3 regions of the Paenibacillus sp. LC231 genome follow, and region 1 is predicted to be linked to each of the others. Evidence: riboswitches for the same ligand, from Rfam matches in the RefSeq annotation. Region 1 holds a riboswitch; each other region holds the start of a gene.

Region 1 (6,117 bases):
TTGAGTATGGCATGAATAGCATCCGGCGCGATGCAGTGACCTTTTACGATCCTCTGCAAGCTTAACCTCCATCACCGAATATAGAACGGATAAAGAAGGCTTCGCGCAGCCTTAGTATGTGTTCAACTTCCGCTTGTCATTCTCCCCGGTTCGATGGCAACAAAAAACAGCCTCCCTGTAAGTGGAGACTGCTCTCTCATGACATATCGTTATGACTTGATATAGGTGATTCGCATCTCGTTGTCATCACCGGTTACCATGATTTCCACGGTTTCGGTCAGAATATCGGCATAACTGTAGGACACACGTTTAAAAGTTTGCTGGTCTTGATCCAGCTTCACAATGAAAACAGAAGGGTACGTTTCTTCCAAAACACCAGTACGCTCGACGGTCTTCCGACGGCCACCGTTAGCCCGAAGCGTAATTTTTTGCCCTAAATGGGCATCGAGACTGCGTTTGATTTCCAACAGCGCGTTTTTAGCCATTGTCGACGACCACCTCTTTCCTTGTCCATTATACAAAAGATTCAGTCATTTGTCAATTCAAAAACATTAATTATATCAGCATCAAAAATATATTGTCAACGTATTTTTTTTGACCCTGTATTTCTCGTGTGCATTTGCTTTAATATGTGCTAAATTGACAAGCTTTATGTATTTTTTTTGACAACTTTCTTAAAGAATTGAAACAAAAAATAAAAAACCCCAGCTTGTGGGGTTCTTCTCGGGTCTTTCTTCAACGGCCGATAAGCGTCTTTCAGAACACAGTATGAGCCTAACTGACCGAAGGCGTAACCTTCAATGTGGACAAATCCTGCAGCTTGGGCAGACCGATCCGGTAGCTGCCTCTCGTCTCGATTCCGCCCACGCCCTGGCTGCCGCTGATCGTATGATGAACGACATCATGAATGTTCACGGTATCCCTGACCGACGTATAGGCTGCCTTGGCGGCAACGTAGACGGGATCCAGCGCATGAATGAGGATCCGCCCCGGCGAGCTGGCAAAATTGGCTCCTGCCTGCAGCAGCGCTTCAAAATGCGATTGACACGCCCCGGCCACAATGACCAGGGAATCCAGATTCCGCTCATATTGACGTGCTACCTGAATGGCCGTGACAAAGTTGTGTGAATTCTTATAGCTGTCCAGGCTATATAAATCGTATGGCTGTCGTCTCTTCAGAACTCCATCATGACCTGTAATTACCACGATATCAGGTCTTACCCGCGGAAGAAGACGATATAATGAATCGGCCATCCCCGACTCATTGATATAATGGCCTTCCGCTGGGACCCGAAGCTGATTGTACAAGGTCAAACTCTTCTTCAGGTATTGGGGATCCCCATCCAAATGCAGCACTTTGCCCGGCACGTCAAAATATCCTTTATCCGCAAGCTGGCCGCCTTCGATATTGCGCAGGCTGGCCAGTTGACGCTCGCTCTGCTCCTGTCTGTGCTTCTGCAGGCGGTCGAGCGACTCATTGGCTTTGATCTGTGCCTGCTTTGTTCGTTCGCTTAAGGTGGGATGCGGGACCGTGACCAGATCATCAACGGGAGCATCGGCCAGTAACCGGAATTCCGTCCCTTTGATGACGATATTGTTATTTTGCCGCATGCCTTCTACCCGGAACGTTACATCGCCGCCGTAGGATTTACGAACGACCAAGTCTCCCAAGTTCATCACAACATCACCCCTACCCTATGGTATGGGCCACTGTGACTATTGGTTCTTGGAAACATCAATTTATCGCGTCGAGACCCTCCTCGGGTCTATGGGCGCTCTAATGGCTGTATTAGCGAATATCCGCGTTGTACAATATGTTGCTAAGCCGGGCATACTCTTCAATACTAAGGGTCTCACCGCGCCGTGAAGGCTCGATGCCCGCCTCCTGCAGCAGCTGCTCCAGCCGTTCACGGCCCTCTCCCGGAAAGAACCGGCTCTTCAGATTGTTGGCAATCGTCTTCCTCCGCTGTGCGAAAGAGGCCTGGACCACCTCGAAGAAGAAGCTTTCATCTTCTACGTTGACAGGAGGCTGTTCCCGGACCACCAAGCGAATAACGGCCGAAGCGACATTCGGCTGCGGGATAAACACCGTATGCGGCACAATACAGACCAGCTTAGGCTCACTGTAATATTGAACGGCAATGCTAAGGCTACCGTAATCCTTGCTTCCCGGTGCGGCCGCCATCCGCTCTGCCACTTCTTTCTGAATCATCACCACGATGTTCTCCAGCGGCAGCTTCTCCTCCAGCAGCTTCATGAGAATCGGCGTCGTCACATAATATGGCAGATTCGCAACCACACTTACCTTCGATACGCCCGCAAAATCCTGACGGAACAGCTCATGAAGATCCACCTTCAGGACATCCCCATGATGCACCTTCACATTCTCATAGGGCTCCAGCACCTCCCGCAGGATGGGAATCAGGCGCTGATCAATTTCGACCGCGGTGACGGTTCCTGCCGTCTGTGCCAGCTTCTCGGTTAACGCACCGATCCCAGGCCCTATCTCAAGCGCTCCCTTATCTTCATCCAGTCCTGCAGCCTCCACGATTTTATACAATATATTCTGATCGATGAGAAAGTTTTGACCCAGACTCTTCTTGAAGGAGAATCCATGCCGTGAGATGATCTCCTTCGTCCGTCTTGGTGTTGATATATCCTCGATCCGATTCATTGGCTTACGCCCCCTTCTTCCAGCTGTGCAAGTGCGGCCAGAAATTCTTCCCGCGATATTTGAAACATGGCCAATCGTTTATGGAATTGCTTGCTGTTGCAATATCCGATCCCGAGCAGGTCTCCCATTGTCATACGCCTTGCAGCAGCCTCCGGATGGGCTGATAATCCAGCCTCCAGCATGTCCTCCAGACTGATCAGGCTCTCTCCGCCCTCAAAGGAGGTATGGACCCGTTCCAGCGCACGCCGTATCGCTTCCGGCGAGGCATTCTCTACGCCGATATCCCCTTTGCGGGTAGCATCCGCTTCCGGAATAAAGGCATGCTTGCAGCCAGGGACACCCTGATCCACAATTTTGCGGATCCGCTCCCCTGCATGGTCAGGATCGGTTAATATAATAACGCCTCTGCGCTCCTGAGCAAGCGCTATGCGTTTCAGGATTTGTTTATTGATCGCTGAGCCGCCCGTTTCAATCGTATCCGCTTCTACGGCCCTTTTAATGGCAACGGTATCGTCTCTGCCTTCCACAACAATCACTTCTTTAATCATGCGTTTGTTCTCTTCCTTCCCAAGAAAACAGGCTTGTACAACCTCTAGGTTCTACCATCTTAGCCCTATATACTCCGTTCTTAACAAAACAAAAGAAGAGGAAATATTCCCTCTTCTTCATCATTATATATTATAAGCTAAATAGTATAGCATTAGAATGGTATTGTAAATTGGAATTCATGCGTCTAGTTCAATTCAGGTTTAACCGGACCGATCACGTAAACGGTGCGGCCGCTCTTCCGGCCGAAATTTATGGCCGATTTCAGTGAATCATAATAAACATCGATTTTGTTGCCTTTGATGGCACCGCCCGTATCTTCTGCACGACGGAAGCCAATGCCTTCGATATAGACCCACCAGCCGATCGGGATGATGTTAGGATCAACGGCGATGGTGCGTCCTTCTGTAACGCGTGTGCCGGATGCCGTGCGTGTACCGATTCCCTGCTGCTCAGCGGAATACGCCGTCATCGACACGTTGTTCAATACCTTGCTGTATTTAAAATCAACGCCTGCCCGAGAAACCACATTGTTCTCGACTGCCTTGGCGGTCGTTACTTTTTTCGTGCCGGACAATTTAGCCGGTTTAGCCTTTACATCGGTGGCTGCCGCCTGGACGATGACAGGCTTCTCCACTTTTTTCGTGCCAACGGCAATGATTTTATCCTTCGTTCTGCGTTCAATCTCTTGGGAGACCTTCGTCTTGGAAACCAGCTTGCCATTGTGGTAGACCTTCTCATAATGGTTCACCATGAGACCAGGCTCGCCCCGCTGAATAACGCGGTTATCCCCTCTCTCAAGCGATGGGTCGGCTGTTTTGATCACGCGGAAATTGCGATCCTCCGTCTCCTTAACTTTTTGTTTCGTGACGCGAACGACATCGATATTCATATTGCTGGTCAGCTTCGTGTTCTGTGCCGGTTGTACTATATCTTCACCCTGGATCGTAATACCAGCCTCTTTAAGTACATGATCAACCGTATCCTGGGATGTAAATATGGTTTTGGTTGTGCTGCCTACTGTAACTTTGACTGGAATTGCCCGGTCAATGATGATCCGGTCTCCATCCTCGATCGCGCCGTTTAAAGGCATCGAAATCTGATCCTGGGGACTCAACGTGATCGCTTGCTCATCCAGCAATTCCTGCAGCAATGATCCACGTGTTTCAACTGTGGTGACACGACCATCGACGACAAGCTGGACTTCCTTGCCTGCCTGATCATGTACGACCAACGATATGAGAAGTGATACCGTAACGGCACCCATGGCACCGAGCAACATCAGTTGACGCAAATTGTCATGCTTCCATCTCAATGCGTAAGACATGCTGGATGATTGTGATTCATGGGTTTCTTCAGGTTGAAAAATGCCCACTATTCCATCCTCCTTCATAGTCCCGCCGTCTAGGTAAACGCATGAATGCATTTGACGTGACTATAGCAATTTTTCTCACAAGGCGCCCTGCTATCTATCTACACCCTGCGTCAATTCCCGTCTTTCCGTCCATGTACCACCACCCCTTGTTTACCAAGAGTATGATGATCCCCTCTCCATTATTCAAAAATAAAAGAAAGCCATTGAAAGAGTACTAGAGGCTCTAACGTGGCTTCCTGATGATTAGAATCATGGAAATGGTATGCACGAGAATTCCCCTCTTATTTCGCTTACGGAGTTAGCTGTCGGGTTCGGACGTAAGAGAGACGCCCTAGATCCGGATACCCGCTCATGGCGAGATCCTTCAAATTCACCCCAAAGACCCGAAAAAGAAATCAAATACAGCTGCGCGCATTCAGACCAGTATGCACGGCGGTATCGGTTCCCCCGTTCCCCAGAATTTCGGAGATTAAGCGAGACGGTTCATGAAATATTCGGCCGCGATCTGCACATCGCAGCTTCTTATCACTGAAAAGATGATATCCTGTTTGTATGCAGGTTGTAAAGCAACATTCAACCACATTTTCTCATGTAAAAGGTTAAAATATTGTAATATCAACGCCTTTTCTGATTAAAAAACTTTAATTAATCGAAAATGCTCTCTTTTTCATCGCTTTTGCTCTCGTTTTCGTTAAATACCAAATCGTTCCAGCGCATTTTGGGTGGTAATTTGGGCCAATTCCTCATAGGACAACCCCTTAATTTCGGCTGCCGCCTCCGCCACCAATTTTACATAAGCAGTCTCATTTCGTTTCCCGCGGAAGGGATGAGGTGTTAGGTAAGGGGAGTCCGTTTCGATCAATAATCGGTCAAGCGGAACCTGCGCCAAAACCTCTTTGGGCTGCTTTGCATTTTTGAAGGTAATCGGCCCGCCAAACGAAATATGGAATCCCATATCGAGACATATTTTGGCCGTTTCCCAGCTTCCGGAGAAGGAATGCATGACACCGCCCACCTCGGAGGCTTTTTCCTCGCGCAAAATTCTCACGATATCTTCATGCGCATCCCGATTATGAATGACAATCGGCATGTTCAATTCCCGGGCCAGTCCGATCTGGCGCCGAAGCACTCGGTGCTGAACTTCTTTCGGAGACGTATCCCAATAATAGTCCAAACCGATCTCTCCTATAGCCACCACTTTCTCGTGACTACACAAAGAGGCGATCCAATCCAGGTCATGATCCTCCATGGTAATGGCGTCTACAGGATGCCAGCCTACCGCTGCATATATAAAATCATAAGTTTCTGCCAGCTTCATCGTAGTCGGAATCGTCTCCCGGTTAAATCCAATATTGATCATCCGGGTCACGCCGGCTTCGAGCGCCCGCTGGATTGCCTTTTCCCGGTCTTCGTCGAATTGGGGAGCATCCATATGAGTGTGCGTGTCGAACAACATAAAATCCACACTCTCCTTCCTGTCGTTTCTGTGTCGTATATCTTCCATTAGCTGGGTAAATTGCAA
Region 2 (6,117 bases), on a different contig from region 1:
GCACAGCGAGCAATACCGCAATAATGACTACCACTGGTGTATAATAGCGGGCAAACTTTGTTATGAAATTTTCTGTTGGTGCTTTTTTACTGCTGGCATTCTGAACTAGATCCAGAATTTTTGAAACTGTAGATTCACCAAAATCCTTGGCCACCTCTACCGTTAACACACCATTCTTATTAATAAATCCACTCAGAACATCTTGACCTGGTTCCACTTCTCTTGGAACCGATTCACCAGTTAATGCAGAGGTATCCACCGCTGACATCCCTTCAATGACCTTACCATCCAAAGGTACCCTTTCGCCTGGCTTTACGACAATATAGTCACCGATTTTAACTTCTTCCGGAGATACACGTTTTGTATCGCTACCCATTTTAAGGTTTGCATAGTCAGGGCGAATATCTAAAAGAGCACTGATGGACTTTCTAGAACGATTTACAGCGATCCCTTGGAACATCTCCCCAACCTGATAGAACAACATCACGGCGACACCTTCAGGGTATTCCTGAATGGCGAAAGCACCAAGTGTTGCTATCGTCATAAGGAAGTTTTCATCAAAAACCTGGCCGCGAACAATATTTCTAGCTGCCCGAAAGACAATATCTCCACCTATAACAATGTAAGCTACTGCAAACAGTGCAAATTCTAAATAACCGGAGAAAGAAGAAAATAAGCCAACCGCAGCAATAGCGGTACCAAACAATAAACGAATTAACATCCGTTTCGTATTTTCATTTCCATGTTCATGAGAATGTCCGTGATCATCTTCATGACCGTGACTGTCCTCTGAATGTAAGGCCCCTGCTGCAGATTTGTTCTTTTCAATTACTCGGATATGAGGCTCTAGTGTTTTCACTTTCTCCTTGGCTTTCGATACAATGTTTTCAACCTGTCCGTTCGCAGTTTCCATCGTTAGTGTCTTCGTTACAAAATTAACGGAACAGGAACTTACACCTTCAATTTTCTTAACACCATTTTCGATTTTCATTGCACAATTAGCACAATCTAATCCTTCTAATATCAATTCTTTTTTAACCCTTTGTTGTTGAGCTTCCATCATATAATCTCCTTTCCACCAACCTTGCCGTACACACATGAACAATTATTCATATGTTATTTAAACTCATTATATTCAAATGAAAACTTAGTTGTCAATTATTTCGTACATTCTCCTCTAAATTAGGTGAAGACTTCTAAACACATCAAAAAAAGCACCAGCAGCTGACTGCGGGTGCTTTCATGTTATTCTCCATGCATTGTATGTTGTAGGGTTTGTGTAAAAATCTGCTCGATGTGCGTATCATCCAATGAATAAAACACCGTCTTGCCCACTTTACGACGTTTTACGATCCTCATATTACGAAGGTATCGCAGTTGATGCGAGATCGCTGACTGTCCCATCTCGAGTAATACAGAGAGATCATGGACACATAATTCTTTCTGCAATAAAGCATTGATCAATTTAACCCGAGTAGGATCACTGAAGGCTTTAAACCAGTCTGCCACTTGAACAGCTGCTTGCTCATCAATCATTTCGGCCTTAACTTGTTTTAAATCAGCCTCTGATCCAAAGCATGATGTGTCACAATCTTCAATCAAGGGATCCTTCTGCTCCATTTTCGTAATCACCATCCTATTTACCATTACCACTTATTTTATAGCAAAGGCACAAAAAACGAAAGGATTACGATTAACAATCCGAATTTTGTCAGAAGAAAAAGTCTCGAACGACTTCTACCCTATTTTTATTCTCTCAGTAGATAATCAACAATACGCTTAGCATCATACTTCACCCATCCAAGCAGCGCTGACCCTCTTGATGTTTGCCACGGTAATCCAACAAAGTAGAGTCCTTTTACAACGGATACACCTTCCATATGATCAATATGCCCATCTTTAAATGCCGCTTCTATATCTATCCAGTGATCATCACGTTTAAAACCTGTAGCCCAGATAATGTTGTCGATATGTATGGGAGATTCTTCGTTCTGAAAATACACCGTTTGATCTACTATCTTTTCCGTCCTTGCATGAAGTTGTATCCTTCCTTGTTGAATGAGCAGCTTTAACTCTTTTCCATAAATCTGTTCTGGCATTGCATGCAACCATTTACCTAACGTACTTTTGCGGTTTGCTGTTAAAAAGCCCACCTTGTCGAAATACCAAAAAATACTCTTCCCGAAAATATGTAACGGTTTATACTGGATCTCACCGCTTGCAGACAGATGCACATCAAAATCATCTGCCAACTCACTGGCAATTTGGGCCCCAGAGTTTCCTGCACCTACAACAAGAACACCCCCTTCCTTGAGATGGTTCTTATTTCGATATTCAGAAGAATGTAATTGTATAACTGCATCACCAAGCTTGTCATGAAAGGAAGGAACTAGTGGCTTCTGAAAAGGACCGGTGGCTACTATAACTTTTTTTGATCTAAACGTACCCTTCGTTGTGGAGACTTCAAAGATTCCATTGTTCATGGTTAATGATGTAACTTGTGTATTGCTTTGAACAGGAAGTTCTAAACGCTTCGCATAATTTTTCAAATAATCGGCAACCTCATTTTTATGTGGTAAACCTTGAGGATCACCTTGAAAGGGAGCACCAGGTAAACTATTATACATTCTTGGCGTAAACAGATGAAGAGAATCATAGCGGTCTCTCCATGAATCACCAACCTCCCTGTGACCATCAAGGATGAGGAAATTCACTGAATTTTGTTTGAGATAGTAAGCAGCCGCAAGCCCGGCCTGACCTCCACCGATGACAATAGTATCTAACATATAAATATCATACCTCCTATAATATTTTTACTTAAAGTATCATATGAGCATTTATTCATCAATAATGAATATCTCAATATTGAGTATCGGCAGAAATGTAGATCTTCTATATAGGCATCAAGTATTTGGTGTTTTGTACACTTAATTATAAGTACAAACGTATGTCTAAGAAGGAAACACGATTGCAAACCTATGAGGGTAACATTGAATTGAAATCATAAAACAAGCCCTTCATTTATGAAGGGCTTGTTCATTTTAATTATTTCAGTTGTAACTTCCGACCATCATCATGTAACTTTTTTGACTAATGGTTCTTCTTGCAGTTACATAACGTTGTTTGTAATAGGTTTCTGACAGTTTACTTATCCTTACACCCTTACTACTGGACGAATGTGCAAATTGACCATTGCCAATATAGATTCCAGCATGAGAAATTCCCCTGCCACTCGTATTAAAAAAAACTAAGTCACCCGGTCTCAGATTAGCTTTTGAGACTGGAGTACCCACTTTGGCCTGAGCACTCGATGTACGTGGCAAATCTAAGTTGAATTTATCAAAAATGTAAAGAATAAAGCCGGAGCAATCGAAACCACTTGAAGTTGTACCTCCCCATTTATAGGGTGTTCCAACGACTTTACTTACTTCAGTAGTCAACTTAGGTTGATTATCTGCAAACGCACTGGCTGCTCCCGAAGATAATATAATGGCAGACCCTAACAACGACAGTAAAATTTTCTTCAAGATTATTTCTCCCTTCGATGCCTACGGAGTTAGCTGAGGGTTCGGTAGAAGGATCCCTATACTCCCTTTACTACAAGAATAATTCACCCAAAAATGGTTCCCCCGTTTTCAAAAACGAAATTCGGCACAATTTATGAATTTTTTGTAACCCTACATAATGTAGTCCATTTTTTCTCGATTGTCAATCTTATCATTAGAATTCTTTCCCTCCTTAAATTAATGTTAAGATTTGTTCAAATCCCGTACCTATTGGACTTATATCAGGACATTATTCAAAAAGAATTCATTTTGAACGCAGAAGCAAATAAAACAATAGTGTAATACTTTTGCAGAGGTTCGAAATATAAATAGCAGTCGAACCAAGGTCGACTGCCTCTTATATTAAATTAATTAAGGTCTATTGCTGGCGATTGGGTCTGCATATCGTTCCTGATGTTTTCTAAACCTTCGGTTTGCAATAAGGCTTATGGCAATAAGGACAATCAAGACACTTAATAGCTGCGAAACACGAACAGTACCATAACTCATTTCGCCTTCGTGAAACAAAAGCCCCATCGGTGACCAAAGCAATTTCATCAACGCTGCAAGCCAGTTAGAGGCATACCAAGCTAAACTGTCGGTACGCAGTCCTTCGATAAAAAACCGTCCAATGGAATACCAAGTGAAATAAGTCAAAAATAATTCCCCTGAACGTAGAAAAGGCTGACGTCTCAACCATAAGAGCAACAACAAACCAACAAAATTCCATATGGACTCATACAGAAAGGTCGGATGATAATAGACACCCTCGATATTCATTTGATTGACAATAAAGTTAGGCAGATGTAATGTTGTTCTGAGAAAATCCTCAGATACTGGCCCTCCGTGAGCTTCTTGATTTATAAAATTTCCCCAACGCCCGATCAATTGTCCTATAATCAATCCCGGAGCACATAGATCTGCAATGCGCCAAAAATTATAGCCACGCAAACGAAAGAAAAAAATCATAGCCATAATCGCTCCGATTAAAGCTCCGTAAATGGCGATTCCACCATTCCATATTTTGAAAACGTCCCAGAAGTTATTGCGGTAATCTTCCCACTTGAATACGACATAGTAAGCTCTAGCCCCGACGATAGCGGATGGCACGCCTACAAGTACCATATCCAAAAAGAACCCCGGATGGATCTGATACCGTTTGCCTTCTTGTATAACAACGATAAGACCTATGAGTGCAGCTACGCTTAAAATAATCCCGTACCAGTATAATTGAATTGGCCCTAATCGAAATGCAATTGGATTAATCGCCTCGTACAAATCCTTTCACCTCAATCCCACATCGTTTGTAACCGATGTATTGAGTAGTTCATAATTAATTAAACACCCTATATTTACATAAGGAAGGCGATACACTTTGAACAATGATACTTTTCTTTCACTTCTCAAGCCTAGGATTATGATTTTAAGCTCACTGTTACTGTTTACTATGATTAGTATCGTTTTTCTGACGGATATCTATTTTATCGATTTCAACAATACCGTTCATTTGATAGCATATTATATCTGTCCGTTTGTCATCCATTTACTATTATCCCTTTTCGTGAAGAACAAAGTGTCCTGGTTACTTGGTGCAACGCTAACAACTATTATCTCATTAGTACTGATTCTAGTAGTGGTTTTGGTGTTTTTTTAGCTGTTAGGAACCTGATTTTGGGTTCACACCAGTCTCAGATCTTGTAAGTATCATTAAGATTGTAATTAAAATAAAGGCTACTAATGCGAGAAAAGGAATCGTTATAAAACCAAACCAATTAATGTATTGTACATTACACGGCACCCCGTTCGTGCAGGGCTTGATCTCCTCAAATCCAGGGACTTTCTGCTCCAAGTAATGAAATAATGAAACGCATGCTCCAAAAATCGAAAATGGAAGCACATATTTTTTTATCCTTGTCTCACTGTAAAAAGCCGCAATTCCTAGAATGATACTGAGTGGATACATTAGTATTCTCTGATACCAGCACAATTCGCAAGGAATAAATCCTCTTATCTCGCTAAAATAGAGACTTCCAAGCGTTGCTGTAAGTGCGACAACCCAGGCTAAATATATTGTTTTGTCACGTACCACTACTCGATCCTCTCCCATCTATTCCTTAAGTTGCGCATTGATTAAGGAAGATATCTCCTCATAATCAAACGGGTTCGATACCATAACATTATTGATCATAATCGTTGGTGTTTGTTGTATATTATATTCACGGACTAATTCCTCATCTAAACTAACTTGGTCTTCGATCTGCTTACTTCCCATATCTTCTTTAAGCTTCGCTAGATCAATATTGGGCGTATATTCTTTAGCAAGCTCCAGCGCCTTATCTGGGGTTAGCCATGCGTTATCATGCTCCTCTGTTGCAGGTTGTGCATTAAATACTTCATGGTGAAATGTCCAAAATGCGTCAGGATCTTGCAGCATTATCGCTTCTGCAGCAAGTGCGCCTGTTTTTGATTCTTCACCATGAAAAAGAACATTAATATAGGAGAATGATGCTTGTCCTGTTTCGATAAAGTCCTTCGAAAGTTGTGGCATTATATTCTCCCCCCACGCTTTGCA
Region 3 (6,117 bases), on a different contig from region 1:
GACCGGACGATTATGATACGATGCGTGAAGTCATCCGGCGGCGGTACGAGCGCGTCTTGAAGGAGAATTTGCCGCTTCCCGATCTGATTGTGGTCGATGGAGGGAAGGGGCAGATTTCCGCCGCCATCGATGTGCTTGAGAATGAGCTGGGGCTGTTTATCCCGGTCTGCGGGCTTGTGAAGGATGCTAAGCATAAGACAGCGCAGCTCATGGTCGGAGACCCGCCGGAGCCGGTTACGCTTCCCCGGGACAGCCAGGAGTTCTATTTGCTGCAGCGCATTCAGGACGAGGTTCACCGTTTTGCGATTTCCTTCCACCGCGAACAGCGCGGCAAATCGATGGTATCCTCCAAGCTGGATTCCATCCCGGGCATTGGAGAGAAGCGCCGCAAGCTGCTGTTAAAGCATTTTGGCTCAGTCAAAAAAATAAAAGAGGCTTCAGTCGAAGACTTCAAGCCCCTTTCAATCGGTGAGAAATTAGCAACGGAAATTCTTAAGGCACTTCGTGAGGAGGAGTCGTGACATACGGCTTCTCTTTTTTTGTTGGATTGAAACGGTAAATCGCATAGGCGACCATCGCCGGAAGCACCATGTAGAAAGCACCCATCAGCAAGTTGCTGGTATCCTTGAGCAGGATCAGGCTAATGCCCATCAAGATGCTATTAAAGATGACATGGGAGAACATGGCCGCCAAATACCCGTATTTCAAAAAGATGTAGCTGAACAGCAAGCCGATGATAACCAGTTCAATGGGCCTGGAAATTACAGGGTATATCGGATAGAGTGTATGCCCGAGCGCCCAGATGATCGAGGTGATCAAACTGGCCACGAACGTATTGCGCACAATCTTTTTCAGCATTTTGATCCCGAACAGCCGATAGACGGCCTCCTCGGATATGCCGGCCAGCCAAGCCATCAGCGGAAACAGCCAAGGATAGAGCATGTTATAAGGCGACTGTGTGGCATCCGTGGTGGACCATGTATTCAAGGTTAGCCCCAGAACGACAAAGATAATGGATTGGACCCCAAGCAGGATGAAAGCCCACATATACCCCAGCTTCATGCTGTCCAGCACATAATGACCGTATCCGGGTTCTTTGGCGCGCGGCCATGGATTGAGCCCGTCTTCTTTGAGCCATAGCCCGCTCCCCCCGACAAGGGAGAAGTAGAGCAGAGCTGAGAAGATGAGCGAATAGACCGCATAGAAAATCATCATCCCGAGTATGCCGGTTTGCGACATCCCCTCGGATTTGAAAACGGGAATCAGATTGTACGTATTCAGCATCTGAATGACAAACAGCAGCGCCGATAGGAACAGGCCGCGCTTAAACGACGTGTAGGCTCTGGTCTTCACGCTGTACACAATCGCAAGTATGCCAAGGATGAGGGTGAACAGGCCATACCCTGCGAGCGTCAGCAGCGTGGCATCTTGGGTCTGCTTGTTGACATAGGCGGAATGGGCGGCCGGGACCGAAAAAGATGGCTCATAGGAGCGTAATTTCCCCTGCTCGAAGGTGAAACGGTGCTCCAATCTGGAATCGCCGATCTTGGATTCCGGATCCACATACCGGAGCCGGGGTTCCCCTTCCCGGGTAACCAGCTCCAGTTGCGAAGGATCATAGCCCGCTCGCTGGAGCCAAGGCTCAGCGAGAGCCTGCTTCTCGGCTAATGACATGCCGTCCTCGACGACAAGCAGCATCTGCCTTTGTACATCGCCCTTGTTCAGCTCAATCCGGTCATAGCTGGAGCGGGTGTAATCGTATGAGAAGCCAACGATGCCTGAATTTTGCATGTGCACGTCCACATTGAGGGCATCGCCGCCCGGCTCGCTGAAGCGAACGCGGTATACGTCATAGGGATATTTGGCTTCATAGGTTTTGTTGTATTCCGAAAGTCTTTTTTCCTTCGCCAGATATCCGTAAAGTTCCGATTTGGATTGATATGTAACCAGCGTGTCATCCGTTTTTGCAGCCGTAAACTGCAAAAACTCCTGAGCAAAGCTTGAAGCCGCTTGCCGAGCCTGCTCCTTGGATATGATATTCGGAGATGCCATCTCGGTAGAATCCGAATTCGTCGACGGAAACACCTGAAATAATAGGAACAGAATCAGGCCGACTGCGGCAGGCGCGATGAGCTGCTTCAGATTGGGCTTCAGCTTCAAGGGCTCTCTTGCACGATTCATGAAATTCCTCCTCTAAGAAAGTTGATACTCCCACTGGTATTCGATATGCCTGATTAAGAACGCATAGAGTCAATATAACATAGTTATGAAAGTCATAAGCAGCTTATCCCAATATCCGGAATAATGAAACAAATCGATGAAAATGAATGAAAGGTTTCGAAAACGTTAGAGAACCCTATGCTTGTATTCTTGAATATGCCCAATTCGCGCTCTTTTAAAGATTTTTTGGGTGAAAAACGGCATTGGGTTACGTACCGGATTGCGTTATAATCACATCATGCTTCAAGGAACCGAATATTCCAGCCGAATTTCGTACTGAAAATGGGGGAACCATGTAATTGGGGTGAATTTCATTATTTCCAGAATAATGAATAGGGCGACCTGTGAAAATGCCCGAATCCGTCAGCTAACCTCGTAGGCTGCAGCACAGGAACCAGACCGTAAAGGGCACTGCGTTTTCCAGTGTCTTTTTTTCTTGATTTTTTTTAAGAAGGTGACCGATTGAACTCTAAATTGAACTGGCTCAGGTTGTCTCCGCCGCAGATTCTCGTGCTTGGTTTCGCGGCTATTATTTTCATCGGGACGGCGCTGTTAATGCTGCCGATATCCACAAGTACAGGTGAACCGCTGGAATTTATCGATGCCTTGTTCACTTCGACATCGGCAACTTGCGTAACGGGTCTGGTTGTGGTGGATACAGGAACGACATTCAGCTCCTTCGGAGAGATCGTGATCATGCTGCTGATTCAGATCGGCGGGCTCGGATTCATGACGATGGCCACTTTGTTTGCCTTGGCTCTCAAAAGGCGCATATCGCTCAAGGATCGCCTCATTCTGCAGGAAGCGATGAATCAGTCCTCGATGGAAGGAATCGTAAGGCTGATTCGCAGAGTGCTCCTGTACTCCCTGATCATCGAGGCCTGCGGTGCCTTGATTCTGTCGATCCGCTGGGCGTTTGATATGCCGATCGGCCAAGCGATTTATTATGGCGTTTTTCATGCGGTCACGATGTTTAACAACGCCGGTTTCGATTTGTTTGGCGATTTTCGGAGTTTGACCGGTTATGTCTATGATCCTGTAGTCAACGTTGTCGTGATGTTTTTGATTGTCTCGGGCGGCATCGGTTTTATCGTATTATCCGATCTGATTGATTTCCGGAAACAGCGGAGACTTTCCTTGCACTCCAAAGTAGTGCTCACCATGACGGCTACCTTGCTGCTGGTTGGATTTATCGTCATTCTTATTTTTGAATTCACCAATCCGAGGACGCTCGGCTCCCTGAATTGGGGCGGAAAATTCTTCGGCGCGTTATTCCAATCCGTAACGCCGCGTACAGCTGGCGCGAATACTATAGATATTACGGGGCTTAGACAGGCCACGCAATTTTTTATCGTTATTCTGATGTTTATCGGAGCATCCCCAGGTTCAACCGGGGGTGGTATCAAAACAACAACCTTCACCATTATGGTGGGGGCGGTCATCGCCATGATGCGCGGGCGTGAAGACATCGTCATGTTCCGTTATCGCCTGGCCCAGGAGCGTGTGCTGAAGGCACTGACCATTGCATTACTGGCACTGCTGCTCGTTCTAACCGTATCGATGATTCTGTCGACGACAGAGGAAGGGGATTTCCTGGAGATTCTATTCGAAACGACGTCCGCTTTCGGTACGGTGGGTCTATCCATGGGCTTAACGCCTGATCTGACGGTGTTCGGGAAGGTTTTGATCAGCATTACGATGTTTGCAGGGCGATTGGGGCCTTTGACGCTTGCTTATGCACTGGGGCCGAAAAAGGGTAAAGAATTATATCGTCATCCGGAAGGCAAAATGATTATTGGATAAGGAGTACTGGAGAGACATGAAACCAAAGCAATTTGCAATCATCGGTTTGGGACGATTTGGCGCCAGCCTGGCGCTTGAACTGATGGAACAGGGATATGAGGTGCTCGGCATCGACCGAAATGAAGAGGTTGTCGAGGATATGAGCGAGCTGCTGACACACACGGTGGTAGCGGATGCTACCGATGAAGAGGTGCTTAAATCGCTCGGTATCCGTAACTTCGATTGCGGCATTGTTGCGATCGGAAACGATATTCAGATGAGCATCTTATCCGCCATCTTGTTGAAAGAGCTTGGTGTCGCCATGGTCGTTGCCAAGGCGATTTCGGTGCTGCACGGCCGGGCGCTGGAGAAGCTGGGCGTCGACCGGGTGATCTTTCCGGAACGGGATATGGGGATCCGGGTCGCTCACCAGCTTGTCACGCCCAATCTGCTTGACTATATCGAATTATCCAAGGACTATCTGATTGTGGAGATGACGGTCACGGACTGCATGGACGGAAAAACGCTTAGCGAGCTCAATACGAGGGTTCGTTACGGTGTCAGCGTGGTGGCCCTGAATAAACAATCCGGCATCATCGTAGCGCCGACAGCCATGGACGTGGTGAACTCCGGCGACATTATGGTCGTTATCGGTTCGAATGATAATGTGGATCGCTTTGAGTCTGAGGTCGTGAATATGCTCGAAAAATAAATATAGAAGAAAAAAACCTGACGGTCATGCATATCGTCAGGTTTTCTTGGTTTTATCCTCCTCCAGCTTACGGAACAGAATTTCCGTTTCGTCAATCCAGCGGCTGGCTGCCTTGCTTAAATCCGAGGCTTGGCCGTAGATCAGCGAAGTCGTCCGCCGGGTTTCGATGAGTGCCGGAATATGAATGTCGACAAGCCCGTTATCGGATAACAGCTGCGGCCTGAGATAGGATTTGGGCAGAAGCGCGGCCGCCTTGCAGGTCGGGATGAGCCTGACGATCGCTTCGAAGGAGTCGATCTCCATGCGGATATCCGGCATAATGCCCCAGCGGTGGAACAGGTCATCCGTCAGCTTGCGATACCAGGTTCCAGTCGAGAAAATGATCATCGGCAAGCCTTGGAGCTGCTCGATTCCAACATCGTCGAGCTCCGCCAGCGGATGTGAAGATGGGATGACAAGCTCCAGATGGTCATCAAACAACGGGATGCAGTTTAATCCGGGCTGGTTGATGGAGGAGGCGACAATGCCGACATCGACGCGTTTATCTCTTACATAAGAAACGATTTCATGGGTCTTGCCGGTAATCAGCTTGATTTCGGCCGCGGGATGTCGCTCCATGAATGCGTTAACGAGCGGGGGCAAGGTCGTCTGAAGGGTGGTCAGGCTGGCCCCCAAGTTGATCGAGATCTGATCCCCCTCCCGGTAATGGGCTAACGTCTGCATGAATTTGATCTGCTGCTGCCGCTGCTCCAGGGCAAAGGTGTAGACAATCTGTCCGATGGAGGTAAGCTCCAGCCGTTTGCCCCGGCGGTTGAACAGCTGCAGCCCGAGCTGGTCCTCCAGCTTGGCTATTTTCCGGGACAGGGCCGGCTGGGACAAGTTAAGCAGCTTGGAGGCCTGGTTTATGCTGGATTGCTCTACAACGACGGCGAACATGTCCAGTTCTTCGAACATGGAATTCCTCCTATATAAAATAGACATGCGTGCAAAACATTGCTTATGCGTATAGATTATAACGATTAATAATTATATTGCAATTCCATTATAAGAAAAAAAGGAGTAACATGAAACATGACACAAGTTGTTCACACGATTGCCGAAATCGGCAGCTTTTTGTCGTTGCAACGGTTTAATGCTAGTTCATAAAGGTCGGTTTAGATGCCGAGTGGCTTCCTGATTCACTTCGTAATCCAAAGTGGGCCTTGTGAACAACCTCTTTAGGACAGGGTAAGTGTAATTGTTCTGAAAATAGGAAAGATTGAAAATGAAAACGCTGCACATTGGAAAGGGGAACGTCAACTGATGAAAGGGTATTATTCCAGAAAGCTGCATTCTTTACTCGGTGTCATACCGCTTGGGGCATTTTTGCTCAGCCATATGATTTCCAACTTTAAGGCTTTCGA

What was found. Region 1 has a riboswitch for cyclic di-AMP ahead of AK95_RS16945 (3D domain-containing protein). Riboswitches for the same ligand answer to the same signal wherever they lie in the genome.
Region 2: another riboswitch for cyclic di-AMP. It lies ahead of AK95_RS21710 (C40 family peptidase); the one in region 1 lies ahead of AK95_RS16945 (3D domain-containing protein).
Region 3: another riboswitch for cyclic di-AMP. It lies ahead of AK95_RS23925 (TrkH family potassium uptake protein); the one in region 1 lies ahead of AK95_RS16945 (3D domain-containing protein).

Annotation. Positions count from the first base shown of each region.
Region 1 covers NZ_JFOM01000024.1:45,377-51,493, forward strand. The annotation lists gene veg (biofilm formation stimulator Veg) at 210-485, opposite strand; gene yabG (sporulation peptidase YabG) at 775-1,677, opposite strand; gene rsmA (16S rRNA (adenine(1518)-N(6)/adenine(1519)-N(6))-dimethyltransferase RsmA) at 1,790-2,674, opposite strand; gene rnmV (ribonuclease M5) at 2,671-3,222, opposite strand; gene AK95_RS16945 (3D domain-containing protein) at 3,408-4,595, opposite strand; cyclic di-AMP (ydaO/yuaA leader) riboswitch at 4,867-5,081, opposite strand; gene AK95_RS16950 (TatD family hydrolase) at 5,287-6,051, opposite strand.
Region 2 covers NZ_JFOM01000037.1:125,793-131,909, forward strand. The annotation lists gene AK95_RS21695 (heavy metal translocating P-type ATPase) at 1-1,063, opposite strand, end outside; gene AK95_RS21700 (ArsR/SmtB family transcription factor) at 1,246-1,620, opposite strand; gene AK95_RS21705 (flavin-containing monooxygenase) at 1,749-2,786, opposite strand; gene AK95_RS21710 (C40 family peptidase) at 3,051-3,527, opposite strand; cyclic di-AMP (ydaO/yuaA leader) riboswitch at 3,531-3,664, opposite strand; gene lgt (prolipoprotein diacylglyceryl transferase) at 3,918-4,823, opposite strand; gene AK95_RS21730 (disulfide oxidoreductase) at 5,203-5,652, opposite strand; gene AK95_RS21735 (DsbA family protein) at 5,653-6,117, opposite strand, start outside.
Region 3 covers NZ_JFOM01000044.1:65,456-71,572, forward strand. The annotation lists gene uvrC (excinuclease ABC subunit UvrC) at 1-521, shown strand, start outside; gene AK95_RS23920 (CPBP family intramembrane glutamic endopeptidase) at 493-2,181, opposite strand; cyclic di-AMP (ydaO/yuaA leader) riboswitch at 2,473-2,617, shown strand; gene AK95_RS23925 (TrkH family potassium uptake protein) at 2,683-4,023, shown strand; gene AK95_RS23930 (potassium channel family protein) at 4,040-4,714, shown strand; gene AK95_RS23935 (LysR family transcriptional regulator) at 4,751-5,668, opposite strand; gene AK95_RS23940 (succinate dehydrogenase cytochrome b558 subunit) at 6,017-6,117, shown strand, end outside.